One region of the Humidesulfovibrio mexicanus genome, then DNA from elsewhere that is predicted to be linked to it. Evidence: predicted binding sites of a transcription regulator. Region 1 holds the regulator's gene; each other region holds the start of a gene.
What was found. Region 1 encodes sigma-54, which starts transcription at its own class of promoters, with help from an activator protein. Its sites were predicted from a motif close to CTGGCACGGNNNNTGCTT; they were not measured.
Positions count from the first base shown of each region.

Region 2: the regulator sigma-54 is predicted to act here: its motif matches at 1,411-1,428, upstream of CHB73_RS04105 (Spy/CpxP family protein refolding chaperone).
Region 3: the regulator sigma-54 is predicted to act here: its motif matches at 1,311-1,328, upstream of CHB73_RS13680 (YeiH family protein).

Region 1 is NZ_FZOC01000001.1:83,794-86,055, forward strand. It holds gene hpf (ribosome hibernation-promoting factor, HPF/YfiA family) at 1-417, opposite strand, end outside; gene rpoN (RNA polymerase factor sigma-54) at 456-1,901, opposite strand; gene lptB (LPS export ABC transporter ATP-binding protein) at 2,180-2,262, opposite strand, start outside.
Region 2 is NZ_FZOC01000002.1:69,135-71,396, forward strand. It holds gene CHB73_RS04100 (two-component system sensor histidine kinase NtrB) at 1-658, opposite strand, end outside; gene CHB73_RS04105 (Spy/CpxP family protein refolding chaperone) at 838-1,332, opposite strand; gene CHB73_RS04110 (FmdB family zinc ribbon protein) at 1,623-1,841, shown strand; gene CHB73_RS04115 (radical SAM protein) at 1,877-2,262, opposite strand, start outside.
Region 3 is NZ_FZOC01000007.1:94,412-96,673, reverse strand. It holds gene CHB73_RS13680 (YeiH family protein) at 1-1,214, opposite strand, end outside; gene CHB73_RS13675 (sigma-54-dependent transcriptional regulator) at 1,590-2,262, shown strand, end outside.

The sequences.
Region 1 (2,262 bases):
TTCATCGACGCTCATGGGCTTGGGCTCGAAGTTGTCGCTTTCCTTGATGGTTGGCGTCCGGCCAGAGCCTTCGTCAGTGAAGCTTATGACATCCATGCGCGCGGCGCGGGGCGTTCCGGCGCGGCGACGCTCCTTGTGGCGTTCGCGCATCTTCTTGAGCTGCGCCTCCAGCTTGTCAAGCACCTGGTCGATGGTCGAGTACATGTCCTCGGACTCTTCGTAGGCCGAAATATGCAGATTGTCCGCCGCAAGAACCACTTCCGCCTTGTGGCGGAACTTCTCCACGGAGAGATTGATCTGGAGTTCGGTCTCTATGGTATCGCCAATGAACTTGGCCATCTTCTCGAAACGGGAAGTGGCGTATTCCTTCAAGTGGTCGGAGGGCTCGAAATTCTTGAAGGCGAAAGAGATGTTCATGCAATACCTCCAGTAGTCTTGATGGCGCGCGGCGCCTGTTAAAACACGTGCTTGCGCTTGGAGGAAGACTCGATGTGCATGGCCGTTCGGTACTTGGCCACTGTTCTCCGTGCTATGTTCACCTCCAGTTTCTGTTTCAGGATTTCGCCGATCTGTTCATCGCTCAACGGTCGTTTTGGGTTTTCCTCGCCGATGAGCTGCTTGATGAGCGCCTTGACGGACTCGGATCCGACCTGAGTGCCGTCGTCAAGGTCCAGCGCACTGTTGAAAAAGAACTTGAGCTCAAAAATGCCGTGGGGGGTCGCCACATACTTGCTGGTGGTGATGCGGCTCACGGTGGACTCATGCATCCCGATGTCCTCCGCGACCTCCTTGAGGATCAACGGCTTGAGCCGGGTCACCCCATGTTCGAAGAAGTCGCGTTGAAAGCGGACGATACTCTCCATCACCTTGTACAAGGTGCGCTGCCGCTGGTAAAGGCTCTTCATCAGCCATTCCGCGCTGCGGACCTTGTCCTGAAAATATTCACGCTCGGCCGTGTTCTTGGCCTTGGCGTTTTCCATGTAGAAGGGGTTGAGCTGAAGGCGGGGGAACCCCTCCTCGTTCAATACGATGACGAAATCCTGCCCGACCTTGTACACGAAGACATCCGGGCTCACATACTGCGGCTCGCCGGAGGAGAAATGCGCTCCGGGCATGGGCTCAAGACTCTGGATCAGGTCGAGATAGTCCTTCAAATCCTCCATGGTGATCTTGAACTTCTTGGTCAACGGCTTGTAGCGGTGCTTCTCAAAATCCTCCAAGTGATCCCGCACGAGAGAAACCAGCACAGGATCCTCGTCGAGGCCCTGGTGCTGCAGCTGGACGAGCAGACACTCCTGCACGCTGCGCGCGGCCACGCCCACCGGATCCAGCCGCTGGATGCGCCGCACTACAGCCTCTATGTCCTCGACGGGACAATCAGGCAGCTGCTCGGCCATTTCCTCGACCGAAGCCTGCAGATATCCGCGGGAATCCAAGTTGCCAATGACGATCTCGCCGATGTCCAGATCCCGATCAGTGAAGTTGGACAAACGCATCTGCCAGGCCAGATGGCCTTCAAGACTCGGCTTGGAGGTCAGCCTGGACTCGAAGGAGAGCCCCTCTTCAGGCACTTCCAGCTCACGCCCAAGCGACTGCTTCGTAACGCTTGAAAACTCTCCGAGATAGTTTTCCCAATCCGCGCTGCGCATGAGGTTTTCGTCCTCCCTGCTCTGCGCGTCCACATGGGCGGCCTCGTAGTCGTCGAGATTGTCTGTGGCAGGTGCCGTGTCCACAACCTCCGGGTCCAATTCCTCAAGGAAGGGGTTTTCCATGAGTTCCTGCTGAATGGACTCAACAAGCTCTAGCCTGGACAGCTGGAGCAGCTTGATAGCCTGCTGCAACTGCGGCGTCATCACCAGTTGCTGCGTCAGCTTGAGTTGTTGGCGGAGCTCAAGACCCATTCACGGACACCATTGCCTTCACGTCGCCAGGGGGGAAACGCCAAAAAAATTATGAAACCTGGATATTCGCTTGCCGCCATGGTGCCACAGGCGTTGGGACTGTGCAAGTTCTTTTTGGTAACTCACCAAATATACGAACCTTTTCATAGCGGAATACATCATATGAAAAAACTGTACCAACCTTCCAGGAATGTGTAAATCCACAATTCCTTGCCCTCGGCTGCTCCCCGTGTTTCGAGAAGCCGAGACAGATCGCAACCGCCTGAAATTACGGGGTGCTACAGACTGAACGATTCGCCCAGGTAGAGCTTTCTGGCCTTGCTGCTCTGCACGATCTCCGAGGGGCTCCCCTCAAGGATGA
Region 2 (2,262 bases), on a different contig from region 1:
CTGGAACCGAGGGCGAGCCGGGCATGTCCTCGGGGTCGTCCTCCGGGTCCAGGGGCGGGGGTTGCCGCTGCTCGGTTGTCGTCCCCTTGCCTTGGCGGGGGCCGCCCTGTGCATCGTCCCGCAGGGGGAAAAGCTGCTCCGGTGGGCAGGGGAAACCCAACCGCGCGCCCTCGCACAGCACCGAAAGGCTGGCCCGGGCGCGAATGGCCGAAAAGATGGCGGGCTTGTCGCGGTACACCAGCGCCCCGGACCAGCGGCCCTGCACCTCCAGGGCGGCGATGATCTCCTCGGGCAGGATGAGGTCGTGCGGGGCCTCGCTTTCGGACGAGGAGGCGACCAGATGGCCGTCCTCGTCGAAGATGCCGATGAACACCACATCGCCGGAGGAGGTCATCTCGCGGAAGAGCTCGTGGATGGTGGGGAAGAATTTGGAGGCGGCGTCGGGGGAGCGGCGGAGCGAACTCATGACCCGCATGAGGTTGGCCTCCACCCCGTGCACCACGGCGCCGCCAGCAAGCTGCATGTGCTGGTCCACAAGGTCGCGCTGGCGGCGGATGCTCTGCAGGGTCAGGAACATGCTGCCCAGGCCCACGGCCAAGAGCGCGAACACCGCCAGAATGATGGGCCCCTTGTCCCTATTGAAGGTGCGCAGTTCCATGGGCTTCAGGTCCTTGTGGCGGCTGGGGGCGACGTGGCCGTTATCCTAGCTAGGCCGTTTGCGGGGCGGGTGTCAACGTGCCGCGCATACGCAGGGCGGGGCGGCCCGGCCGGAGAATGTCCGGTCCGAACCGCCCAGCGGGCCCAAAGCGCGGGGACGGGCCCCGTTGTGAAGAAGGTCTAGTAGCCGCCGCGGCCGTAGCCCTTGCCGCCGTAGCCGGGGCCGCAGTCGTCGCCGCAGCCGTATCCCATGCCGCCGTTCATGCCGCCGCTCATGCCGCCGCGATGGTAGCCGCCGTGGTAGCCGTAGCCGTAGCCATAGCCCTTGAGTCCGGTCTTCTTCTCAATGTCGGTGCTGATGGCCAGGCGTTCCTTGTGCATGGCCTCGCGCAGCTTGGCGATGTCGGCCACAAGGGACTGGATGTCGCTGCGCTCGGCCTTGCCGGAGTTGGACAGGGCCTGCAGTTCGGCGTGCTTGGCCCAGATCTTCTCGCGCAGTTCGTAGAGCTTTTCCTGGTGGTCCTCGATAACCTTCTGCACGGTTGCGCGCTGTTCCGCGTTGAGGGCCGGCTGGGCCGGACCAGCTCCGCGACCGCCGCGCGGTCCGGCGAAGGCCACTGCGGAAAGGGCCAGCAGGGAGGCCACGGCCACGAGCATGATGATGCGCTTCTTCATTTGAACAATCCTCCGGGTTGTGGTCTTTGGGTGACACCTGTCCGAATGCCGGGGCAGGCGATGTGCTTGCCTCGTTTTAAGCATCGGGCGTGCCAAGTGTATTTTGTTAATTATTCCAAAGATTGACCGTGGTATAGTCTGGGTTGTTGTGCAGATGTGTGCACTTTCGTGCACAACGATTTGTGTTCGGTCAGGGGCGGATGTTGCACAATTGCTGCTCGCGCAGGGCTTGACGGACGCTCCTGGCGACCCCATTTCCTGGCCGACGAGATGAAGCGGAGGTGAGCGCCATGCCCATGTTTGAATATGAATGCCGTGCTTGCGGCCATGTTTTCGAGGAACTGGTGTTCGGCCAAGAGGACGAGGCTGAACTGCGCTGCCCTGCGTGCGGGGCGGACAAGCCGGATCGCCGCCTGTCCGCCTGCGCCGTGCGTGTGGGCGGCGGGGTCGCTTCGGCCCCGCCGATGGGACCGACCGGAGGGTGCGGCGGCGGAGGCGGCTTTACCTGAGGGGCCTAAGTCCGGGCTCCCGTGCGGAGTCCATTTCAGATTTGCTCCAGCCAGCGGTCCATGCCGCACGCCCCGCAGCCCGCGCAGCCCAACGCCGGGCAGCCGGGACTGTGCACCGCGCGGTCTGCGCGGCCATACTCCCGCCACAAAAGCTGGCGCGAGACGCCGATGTCCACGACCTCCCAGGGGAAGGCTTCGGTTTCGCCGCGCTGGCGGTCCAGGATGTCCGCCGTTTCGGTTTCGAAGCGGCGCATGGCCTTTTTCCAGCCCCCCTCGGCCGCCAGTTCCACTAGCCGGAACGTCTCTTCCCCGCCACGCGAGAGCACGCCCTGCAGCCGCGCCTGAAACGGCGCGTCCACGTGCAAGGCCAAGCCCCGCAATTTGCGGGTCATTTCAGTCAGGCGCTTCTGCCCGGCCAGCA
Region 3 (2,262 bases), on a different contig from region 1:
CCGCCCAGGATCTCCGGGATGCCCACGGCCTTGATGATGGCGGGCATGACGATCATCATGATGGCGGTGAAGACCAGGGAGATGCCCACGGAGAGGGTGAGCTCCTCCTTCTTGGCGCGGCAGGCCGCCGCAGTAGCGATGGCCGCCGAGGTGCCGCACACGCTCATGTCGGCGCTGATGGTGATGTTCAGCGTCTTGGAGGGCATCTTCAAGACCTTTTGGCCAAAGATGTAGGTGGTCACCAGCACGACGGGCGTGACCACCCAGGCCACGAAGATGCCGGGGATGCCGATGGCCATGATCTTGTTGAAGAGCACTTCCGCGCCCAGCAGCACCAGGCCGCTTTTGATGAAGAACTCCACCTGGCAGGCGGGCAGCACCCATTTGGGCGTGCCCACGGTGTTGGCGATGACCATGCCGAGCAGCACGCCCCAGGCCTCCGCGCCGAAACCATACTGCTTGGAGATGGCCTGGTTGCCCAGCATGTAGGCCAGGCAGGCGGTGAGGAAGACCACGCCGAAGCCCTTGGCGAAGCCGCCGAAGCTGCCGCCCATCATGCGGATGCCCACGCCGAAGAGCACGATGAGGAACACGCAGAGGCCAACCAGGGTTGGCAGGTAGTTGTAGGGCTTGTTCTCCACCTTCTTCTTGGCGTCGCCCATTTTCTTGTGCTCGGCGCGCCAGGCCTTGATCTTGGCCGCGGCCTCGTCGTTCAGGGCCGTGTTCTGGAAGGAGGCGGCCTCCGCGGCCTTCTCCGCTGTCACGGCCAGCGCCAAGGCGGCGTCATTGGCGGCCTTGGCCGTCTCGAACTTGGGCATGTTCTTTTCGTTCAAAGCCTTGGCCTGGTCCTCGGTGCGGATCAGGGCGTCCACGGGGTTTGTGGTCCAGCCGCCTGGGTGCTTGGTCCAGTGTGTGGCGAACTTGCCGAAGGGGGAGCTGGACGCCTTGAGCTTCTTTTTGTCGTCCGCGGCCTTGTGCCAGGCGATGGTCTTGAAGGGCGCGCGGGCCGCCTCGGCCTGCTGGATCCCGTTGGCGGCCTCGATCTTCTGGGAGAATTCCTCCTTGGGGGCGAAGGTGAAGTATGCGAAACAGCATACCGCTATGACCAGAAGGCCCACCCAAATGGCCAGAAAGTCCTCTTTTTTCCAAAGGTCGGACCACTGGCTCTGCCCGTGATCGATGACAATGTTGTTGTCCGTTTTTTCTTCAGCCATACGCGAAAGCCTCCTCCCGAGGATGTGGATGGTGTCTGATCCGCTTTTCCGCAACACAAGCCGATGCCGCCTTGGGCATCCCGTCTTGCTGCGGAAAAGCACATTTCGGGCCAAGTTTATGTATGTCCAATATACCGAGATATAAGCATTTAATTAGATGGATCGCACCGCGGCCGCCAACTGGAGTTGCGCCGCCGCCACCAGAAGGAGGCACCTTGGCGAGGCGGTGGCCCGTGGCCGCGTGGCCCGGCCGGGTTTCGCAGACGTTCCGTCCATCCCCGCGAGATTGACGCGGCGGGCAGGGCCTTGCTACCCCGTGGGAAGGCCATTTGGCCGACCCGTCTGCACGGAGGTTCCCATGCGCGAGGGCCAGCGATGATCGGCCACACCCCTGCCCCCGGCCCGGTGCTGGTGGTGGACGACCAGAAGGATTTCGCCGCGGGGCTGGCGCGGCTGCTTGCCAGCCAGTTTCCGGACTGGCGCGTGGCGGTGCGGCATTCCGGCGCGGAGGCGCTTGCGGCCCTGGACCGCGAGGACCATGCCCTGCTCATCACCGACCTGCGGATGCCGGGCATTTCAGGCCAGAATCTGCTGACTGCGGCCCTGGCCCGGGATCCCTTGCTGACGGTGGTCATGCTTACGGGGTACGGCACCGTGGAGACCGCCGTGGCCGCCCTCAAGGAAGGGGCCTACGATTTCCTCACCAAGCCCATTGACCAGGAGGCGCTGTTCCGCGTGGCGGGCAAGGCCATGGAGCGCCACCAGCTCATGGCCGAAAACCTGCGCCTGCGCGAAAAGGCCGTGGATGTGGAGTGCGGTCCCATGCTCATCGGCGACAGCCCGGCCATGCGCCGCCTGCGCAAGTCCATCGCCGCCGTGGCCGCCTCGGACTACACGGTGCTCATCCGGGGCGAGTCCGGCACGGGCAAGGAGCTGGTGGCCCGCTCCATCCAGTCGCTTGGCGCACGGGCCAACGGCCCCTTTGTCACGGTGAACTGCCCCGCGATCCCGGACACTTTGCTGGAAAGCGAGCTTTTCGGCCACGTGA